One region of the Aeromonas rivuli genome, then DNA from elsewhere that is predicted to be linked to it. Evidence: predicted binding sites of a transcription regulator. Region 1 holds the regulator's gene; the other holds the start of a gene.
The links. The regulator LexA, encoded in region 1, represses DNA repair genes until DNA is damaged. The targets are predictions, from matches to a motif close to ANCTGTNTNNNNANACAGNT.
Positions count from the first base shown of each region.

Region 1 (4,425 bases):
GGCAGGGCAAACAGGTGCAAGATATTGTTGCGGTAGTAGGTCAGCAGGATCGCCTGATAGCGGTCCAGGCTGATGATCTGCCCCAGCTTGTCTTCGCTGACCTGAAACTTGTTGAGCTCCATGGCCTGATCCAGCAGATCCTTGGCACCCGCTTCCGGCAAGGTGTTGTGCTCGCTGTAGGGTACCTGTTTGAGCAAATCCAGATAGGTATTGAGCTGGGCCTGCAACTCGTCGCGGGTCAGGGCATGACGCTCGGCGGCCAGCAGTGCCAGGGCGCTCAGGGTCAGGCCGTTGACGGCGGCGGCGTCATTGATGCGGGTCATCAGCAGCTCGGCCAGCCGGGTGACGGTGGGCGCCATCCAGTCCGGGCGTTCGTCCCGACCAATATCAGCCCTCCATTCGGGCACATGCTCGTTGAGATAACCATTGAGGGTCAGCGGCTCACCGAAGTTGACGAAGCCGCGGCCGTAGTTGCGCAACTTGCGCAGTATGCCCAGCACTTGCAGGAAGCTCTCCTTCTCCTTGCGACTGCCCTTGAGCTCGTTGTGGTAGGTGTTGACCTCCATCACGTGTTCGTAGCCCAGATAGACGGGAACCAGGGTCACCGGCCTGTCCAGGCCACGCATCATGGCCTGCAGCGTCATGGCCAGCATACCGGTCTTGGGGGGGAGCAGGCGACCGGTGCGCGAACGTCCGCCCTCGGTGAAGAACTCCACCGAATAACCCTTGGCAAACAGCAGGTTGAGGTATTCACGGAACACAGTGCTGTAGAGGGGGTTGCCCTTGAAGGTGCGGCGAATGAAGAAAGCACCGCCACGGCGGAACAGGGGACCGGCCGGCCAGAAGTTGAGGTTGATGCCCGCGGCGATATGAGGCGGCACCATGCCCTGGTGGTAGATGACGTAGGAGAGCAGCAGATAGTCCATGTGGCTGCGATGGCAGGGCACATAGACGATCTCGTGGCCCTCCTGGGCCAGTTGCCGCACCTTTTCGGCGCCATTGACCGAGAGGCCGCGGTAGAGTTTGTTCCAGAGCCAGCCGAGGAAGCTCTCCCCCAGCCGGATCAGCCGATAGGAGAAGTCAGACGCGATCTCATCCATGTAGTCATGGGCACGCTTCTGGGCCTTGTCGAGGCTGATATTATCGCGCTCAGCCTCTTCCTCTATGGCCTGCTGAATCACCCCGGAGTCCAGAAGCTGCCTGAATAGCAGGGTGCGATTAGGCAGCTTGGGGCCGGTCGCGGCCAGCTGCTGGCGGCTGAAGTGGATGCGAGCCACCCGCGCCAGCTTGTGGGCGATGGCCTGATCTGTGCCATGTTTGTCAGCCATCTGGCGCAGGGAGAGCGGCGGCGAGAAGCGCACCAGGTTTTCCCGGCCCTTGAGGATCACGATCAGCGCCTTCTTGAGCCGGTTGGGGGCCAGGCTACTGATGATGTTCCAGCCGGAGGCTTCCTCTCCCTCACGGCCTGGGGCGCGGCCCCAGAACAGAGTGATGGGCACTATCTGTACGTCCAGCCCGGCATCACGCTTATGCAGATCCAGTAACTGCTGAAACTCTTGCAGGAAGGGGAGTGGCTTGCTGCGAGCACCAAACAGGGGGGGTGGCCGGTCGAGGCAGACGTAGCGAGGTACGGTTTCTCCTCCCAGTGTCAGGGGGGTGAAAGGGCCTGGCAGGTCGAGATCTTCACAGCACTGCTGAAGGGTCAGCAGATCGGTGATTGAACTGGTTTTCAGGGCATAGACTATGGGTCTGGCCGGGTCCAGGTCGAGCTCTGCGATGGGATTTTCCGGCAGGCTCTTGTGATTGACCAAGCCACTGACTGGCCACTGCAGTATGGCTCTGGAAATTCTCTGCCCAAGGGACATATGCGTCTGCTCTCCAAAAAAAGGCGGCGTGAGCATAGCAAATCATGCCGTGCTTGTCGCCGAGAGGTACGATGAGTCCGCGTTAGGGGACGGGATCCGGGTTATTTGAGCTCAGAGCGCGACAATTGTCAGTCGAACCTTGCCTTGGTCAACACACTGTATATACTGCCAGTGTGCTGTATAAAAAAACAGGTGCCAATCTTATGAAACCCCTTACTCCCCGCCAGGCTCAGGTGCTGGATCTCATCAAGGCCAACATGAGCGAGACCGGTATGCCGCCGACGCGCGCCGAGATCGCCCAGAAACTCGGCTTCAAGTCGGCCAATGCTGCTGAAGAACATCTAAAAGCCCTGGCCAAGAAAGGGGCCATAGAGATACTACCAGGCACTTCCCGTGGCATTCGGCTCTTGCTCGACGATGTCGAGGCGGCAGCGAACGAAGATCAGGGTTTACCGCTCATCGGCAAGGTCGCGGCCGGCGAGCCCATCCTGGCCCAGGAACATATCGAGAGCCACTATAAAGTCGATCCCGCTCTGTTTCACCCGAGAGCCGACTTCCTGCTGCGCGTGCAGGGCATGAGTATGAAGAACATCGGTATCATGGATGGTGATCTGCTCGCGGTACACAAGACCCAAGAGGTTCGCAACGGTCAAGTCGTGGTGGCGCGCCTCGATGAGGATGTGACCGTCAAACGCTTCCAGCGTAAAGGTAGCCAAGTGTGGCTGCTACCCGAAAACGAAGAGTTACAACCCATCGCCGTCGATCTGGCGAGTCAGCATCTCACCATCGAGGGGTTGGCGGTTGGCGTGATCCGCAACGCTGACTGGATGTAACCCCGGGCCCCGTTGAGGGGCCTTGTTATTCCCGCCTGTTTTTTCAAATTCTTTTTTAACACTTTTTTCACACATTCTCATTTGCTGCTTTACTTAACCTGTCGATTGGCACCAAAGACCAATCTCAGGGAAGAAATGCCCGACAGGGCAGCGCTAAAAATGGGGGCAGAGTGAAAAGAGTCCTGATTACTCTCTCAATATTCCTGTGTGCCTGGAGCGGTGTTGCGCTCGGCAATGGTATGCGCTTCAACATGACGGAGGGTGTCAGCGCGGTCAGTCGTAACGTTTATGACTTGCACATGACCATTCTCATCATCTGCGCCTTGATAGGTCTGGTGGTGTTCGGGGTCATGTTCTGGGCCATCTGGCACCATCGGCAGGATAAGGGAGCGAAAGCCGCCCATTTCCACGAGAGTACCAGAGTCGAGATCCTCTGGACCCTGATCCCTTTCCTCATCCTCATTGGCATGGCCATTCCGGCCACTCGTACCCTGATCGCCATGGAAGATACAACCGATGCCGACCTGACTGTGCAGATAACGGGGTCGCAGTGGAAGTGGCATTACCGCTACTTCGATGATGGCGTCGAATACTACAGCCTGCTGGCGACGCCTCAGGCGCAGATCGATAACAAGCGCAACAAAGGAGAGAACTACCTGCTTGAGGTGGATCGCCCCTTGGTGCTGCCCACTGGCAAGAAGGTACGTTTTCTCATCACCTCCCAAGATGTGATCCACTCCTGGTGGGTGCCCGCTTTCGCGGTGAAGAAGGATGCCAACCCAGGCTTCATCAACGAGGCATGGACCCGTATCGATCAACCCGGTATCTATCGCGGCCAATGTGCCGAGTTGTGCGGCAAGGGGCATGGTTTCATGCCCATAGTGGTTATCGCCAAGCCTGAGGACGAGTTTAATCAGTGGTTGAGCAAGACCCGAACCGAGCAGCTGGCGGCCAAGGAGCAGGAGCAGAAACTGCTGGCCATGACCATGAGTCGGGACGAATTGATGAAACTTGGCGAGAAGATCTATCTGGGCCACTGCGCCGCCTGCCATATGGCGAATGGAGCAGGGGTGCCTGGTGCTTTCCCCGCTCTCAAAGGCAGCCCCATTGCGATGGGCCCCAAGGCGGATCACCTGGAGCGGGTGTTGCACGGCAAACCAGGGACGGCCATGCAGGCCTTCGCCAATCAGCTAAGCCTGCAGGAGCTGTCAGCCGTGATCACCTATGAGCGCAATGCCTGGGGTAATAACAAGGGCGATGAAGTGCAGGCCAAGGATGTAGATGCCTTCCTCAAGGGAAAAACCAGGTAGGAGAGAGCAAGATGAGTGTCGTCACGGATGTCGATCATCAGGCAGAACATGGCCATAAGCCCAGAGGCTTGCTGCGTTGGTTGCTGACCACCAACCACAAGGACATTGGAACCCTCTATCTCTGGTTTAGTTTCGCCATGTTTTTGACCGGGGGAGCCATGGCCATGGTGATCCGGGCCGAGCTGTTCCAGCCGGGATTGCAACTGGTTGAGCCCGCCTTTTTCAACCAGATGACCACGGTTCACGGTCTGGTGATGGTATTTGGCGCCGTCATGCCCGCGTTCACCGGATTGGCCAACTGGATGATCCCCATGATGATTGGGGCACCAGACATGGCATTGCCGCGCATGAACAACTGGAGCTTCTGGATACTGCCATTCGCTTTCCTGATCCTGCTGGGGTCACTGTTCACCGAGG
Region 1 covers NZ_CP079742.1:4,191,014-4,195,438, reverse strand. Annotated here, with positions in the region: gene plsB (glycerol-3-phosphate 1-O-acyltransferase PlsB) at 1-1,865, opposite strand, end outside; gene lexA (transcriptional repressor LexA) at 2,069-2,698, shown strand; gene coxB (cytochrome c oxidase subunit II) at 2,869-4,008, shown strand; gene ctaD (cytochrome c oxidase subunit I) at 4,020-4,425, shown strand, end outside.

Region 2 (4,425 bases), 920 kb from region 1:
TACTGTCGGCCACCACTGCGGCCTGAGTGGCGCTGGCCCGAGTGCCGCCGACTGTGGTGATGATGTCGCCCATGGTGAGCTGCAACTTGTTGAGGAAGCGGTTGAAGCCATCGGCCAGTTCGCCAATCTCGTCGCTGCGCTGGATGTCGATACGCTGAGTGAGATCCCCCTCCCCGGAGGCGATGTCATTGAGACGAGCCACCACGGCGCGAATGGGCGCCACTATGTGATGGGCCATCCACCAGATAAACAGCAGGGCCGCCAGGGTGATCAGGCTGCCGACCCCAAGTTGGGACCAGATGCTGCGTGTTGCCTGGCTCGTCAGCTCGCGTTGCAGCTCGCTGGCCGACGCCAGCACCACAGCCCGTGGCAAATCGATATAGATGCCCCAGCGCTGCTCGCTGCCCCGCATGGTCACCGGCATGAAGCTCTGCAGGCTGCTGCCATCCTGGCTCCACTGAGTGAGCGGCTGGCCCGCACTGAGCCAGCCGGTGAGCATGGTCATCAGCCCCTGGAACTGTGCACCGGGGGCCTTGCCGGGGATGATGTCAAAACCGGCAGCACCGGCGACCCGCCCGCCATGGCTGAGCAGCAGTATCCGCCCCTGGCCCTGATAGAGGGTCTGATCCATCTCGGCCACCAGCGCTTGCAGCTTGGCCAAGGAGATATCCATGCCCACCATGCCGAGCAGCTTGCCCTCTTCGAGCAGCGGCGTGGTGACCGAGGTCATCAACACCTCCTCGCTACCCACCTCGTCGAGATAGGGCTCGAGCAGACAGAGAGCCTTGTCACGCAGGCTGCAGCGATACCACTCATTCTTGGGGGTGCCAGACTCATCGGGACTGGCATCATTCAGGGTGGCTTCGTTCATCACCTCCAGACTCACCTTATCCCCTACGTGGGCCCAATAGCTGGAGAAGCGCCCCTTGTCATTGGAGCCAAGATCCGTGGAGCCCTGGTAGTTGGCATCCTCACCATCGAGCTGATCGGGCTCAAAAATGGCATAGGCACCAAGCAGGTTCGGAGAGTGCATGACCGCATTGTGCAGTTGCTGGTTGACGGCCCCGCGCAGCGCCTCGGAGTGGATGAAGTTGTCGCTGGCATTCTGGCGCTGGAACAGCAGGCTCTGGGCCAGCAGGGTGGCCCGGAAATAGGCTTCATCCAGATAGCTGGTGATCCGGGCCGACTGCTCCGAGCCCATGGCCTGCATCCAGCGGGTCGCGGCCAGTTCGGCCTCCGCCGTGGTGGAGGTCATCACCTCACCTTGCATGCGGGACGCGTTGTAGAGAGAGGAGACCACTAGCGTGGCGGCACAGAGCAGCAGGGAGCAACCCGCAATCAGGGTAATACGCCCCTGTACTGAGAGAGAAAACATGCGAAACATCCTTTTAATGCAGTCGTCTACAGGTTATCGGTGACAATAACAAAAACTTAACCTCAACGGTCGAGATCCAGACTAAGTTGATTCACTTCCCCCTCCTTTGGCAGGCCCACCACCAAGCCAAGGAGTCGTATGGGTTTTCCTTCCGCTCGCACCAACCCCTCATGGAGCAGATCATGGAACAGAGGGGCCGAATAGCCTCCATGACTGCGGTAGACGGTGGTCTGCTGGAAATCGGCAAACTTGAGCTTGATCCCCTGCCCCATGATCTGGTCCCGCGGACAGCGCTGGCCAAAGCGCAGCTCCAGCTCGGGAATGAGCCGGGTCAGCACGGCCCAGCAAGCCGCCTCGTCATAGACATCGGCATCCAGGGTAGTTTCCACCCCTATGCTCTTGCGCACCCGGCTCGCCTGAACCAGGCTGTCGTCGCGTCCCCAGATGCGATCGGCCAGCATCACACCCAGCTTGCCAAATCGCCCCTTGAGCTCCTCTTTTGGCAGTTGACGTGCATCTTCGCACAGATAGAGCCCCTGTAGTTCAAGCCGCTCCGCCGTCTTGCGCCCTATCCCCGGGATCTTGCCAAGGGGCAACAGGCGCACGAAATCGTCCACCTCCTGGGGGGCGATCACGAAGAGACCATCGGGTTTGCGCCGCTCGCACGCCAGCTTGGCCAGGAACTTGTTGGGCGCCACCCCGGCCGAGGCGGTCAGCCCCAGCTCACTCTGGATGGCGGCGCGGATCTGCTCGGCCATCAGGGTGGCACTGCCGCCGCAATGGGGGCTGTCGGTGACATCCAGATAGGCTTCATCCAGAGAGAGCGGTTCAACCAGCTCGGTGTAGCGGGCAAAGATGGCCTGGATCCGGGTCGAGGTCTCCTTGTAGAGCGCCATCCGCCCCGGCAGCAGCACCAGCGGGGGACAGAGCTTGCGCGCCAGGGCGGTCGGCATGGCGGAGCGCACCCCAAAGCGGCGTGCCACATAGTTGCAGGTGGAGATGACCCCGCGCCTGTCCGCCGCACCGCCGATGGCCAGCGGCACCTCACGCAGGGCCGGGTTCTCGCGCATCTCGACGGCGGCGAAGAAGCAATCCATATCGATGTGAATGATCTTGCGCATGACACTGTACAAATAAACAGTTGATGCCAACATCTTACCCCAGCGCCGGGACCTAGACCAGATAGGTGTCATTCGGCATCTTTCGGCCACTTTTTCGACTAGTCTACAAGACTCGATAGATGACATATCAGGGGGCAATATGGAGAGAGGATGGGGATATCGGGGGCTGGTTCTGGGGCTGCTGCTCTGGCCTATGCTGGGGAGTGCCAAACAGCATCCCACCGCCGAGTGCCGCTGGCTGCACGACAGGATAGCCACGCTCAAGCAGGTTATCGCCAAGGGCGACACCCTGGGCACTCACGAGGAACTTGCCCGCTGGCAGCAGGAGTACAGCGAGAAACAGTGCCGCCAATACGACTACTAGCAATGCCAGGGGCGGTCTGCCTGGCCAGACTCAAGATAAAAAAGGCCATCCGAAGATGGCCTTTTTGCAATCAGATGATCCTGTGCTCTTCGAGCATCTTGCGGCGGGCCTCTTCCTTGGCCATCTTCTTCTTGCGATTGTCACAGGGATCAGGGCAGTCGCACGCCTTCTCGATACCTACAGTGCCCAAACCACCACAGGATCCCGAGATGCTCTTCTTCTGGAAGATGTAACCGATGGCCATACCGGCCACCACCAACAGAAACACCGCGAAGGTGATCAGAAAAATCTGCATATTGATTCCTTACTTAGCATCACGGGTCAGGAATGGTTCGAAAGCGGGAGAGTAACGCTCCTCAAACCCTTCATCCGTCTTGGTCACCATGAAGATGGCCAAGCCTTTTTCGGTCGCATAGGCCATCCCCTTCTCGGGGCCCATCACCGTCAACGCCGTGGCCAGCCCATCCGCCGTCATGCAGGAGGGGTGCACCACTGTCACCGAGACCAGTCGATGATGAATGGGTTTGCCGGTGGCGGGATCGATGGTGTGGGAGAAACGCTGCCCATCCAGTTCGTAATAGTTACGATAATCCCCCGAGGTGGCAACCCCGTTGTCACCGACCTGGATCACTTCCTGCACCGAGCCCAGATTGACGGTTGGCTTCTCGATGGCGACGCGCCAGGGGTGACCCTTGCCGTTGACGCCATTGATGCGCAGCTCGCCGCCGATCTCGACCAGATAATTGCGCGACCCCTTGGCTTCCAGATACTCGGCGACCTTGTCGACCCCAAAGCCTTTGGCGATGGAGGAGAGATCCACATAGAGATCCGGAATGTCCTTCTGCAGGGTATCGGCATCGGCCGAGGTGATCACGTGCAGATTGCCCAGCCCCGTCTTCTGGCGAGTCTGGCTGATCAGCTCATCGGATGGCACCTTGGTCAGCTTTGCATCCGGGCCAAAGCCCCACAGATTGACCAGAGGGCCCACCGTCACATCCAGGGCGCCGCGGGTCTCGCGGCCCAGATGCAGGGACTCGGTCACCACACGGGCGGTATCGCGAGAGACCACAACCGGCGTCGCGTTACGGGCCTGATTGAACCGGGACAGTTCCGACTCCGGCCTGTAGGTGGACATCTGATCGTTCACCAGCTCGAGCAGCTGGTCGATATCGGCCTGGAACTTGGCTTTGTCCAAGATGGCGTCATCGGCCACCTTGATGGAGTAATAAGTACCCATGGTGCTGCCGGTGATCTGCATCTCCGGATGAGTTTTGACATTCTCCTGGCCACACCCTGCCAAGAAAAAGGCTAGCCCGAAGGCTAGCCAGGTCTTTACAACACTGCGCATGGATTAACCACCAAAGTCATCCAGGAGGATGTTTTCGTCTTCAACGCCGAGGTTCTTCAGCATGTTGATGACGGCCGCGTTCATGACGGGAGGTCCACACATGTAGAACTCGCAATCTTCCGGCGCCTCGTGGTGCTTGAGATAGTTCTCGAACAAGACGTTGTGGATGAAGCCGGTGTAGCCATCCCAGTTGTCTTCCGGTTGCGGATCAGACAGG
Region 2 covers NZ_CP079742.1:3,267,809-3,272,233, forward strand. Annotated here, with positions in the region: gene KYK33_RS14990 (methyl-accepting chemotaxis protein) at 1-1,375, opposite strand, end outside; gene dinB (DNA polymerase IV) at 1,438-2,496, opposite strand; gene KYK33_RS15000 (hypothetical protein) at 2,636-2,860, shown strand; gene nqrM ((Na+)-NQR maturation NqrM) at 2,931-3,155, opposite strand; gene KYK33_RS15010 (FAD:protein FMN transferase) at 3,165-4,208, opposite strand; gene nqrF (NADH:ubiquinone reductase (Na(+)-transporting) subunit F) at 4,212-4,425, opposite strand, start outside.
Region 2: dinB (DNA polymerase IV) is a predicted target of LexA. The motif match lies at 2,499-2,518, and genes of this name have one in related genera.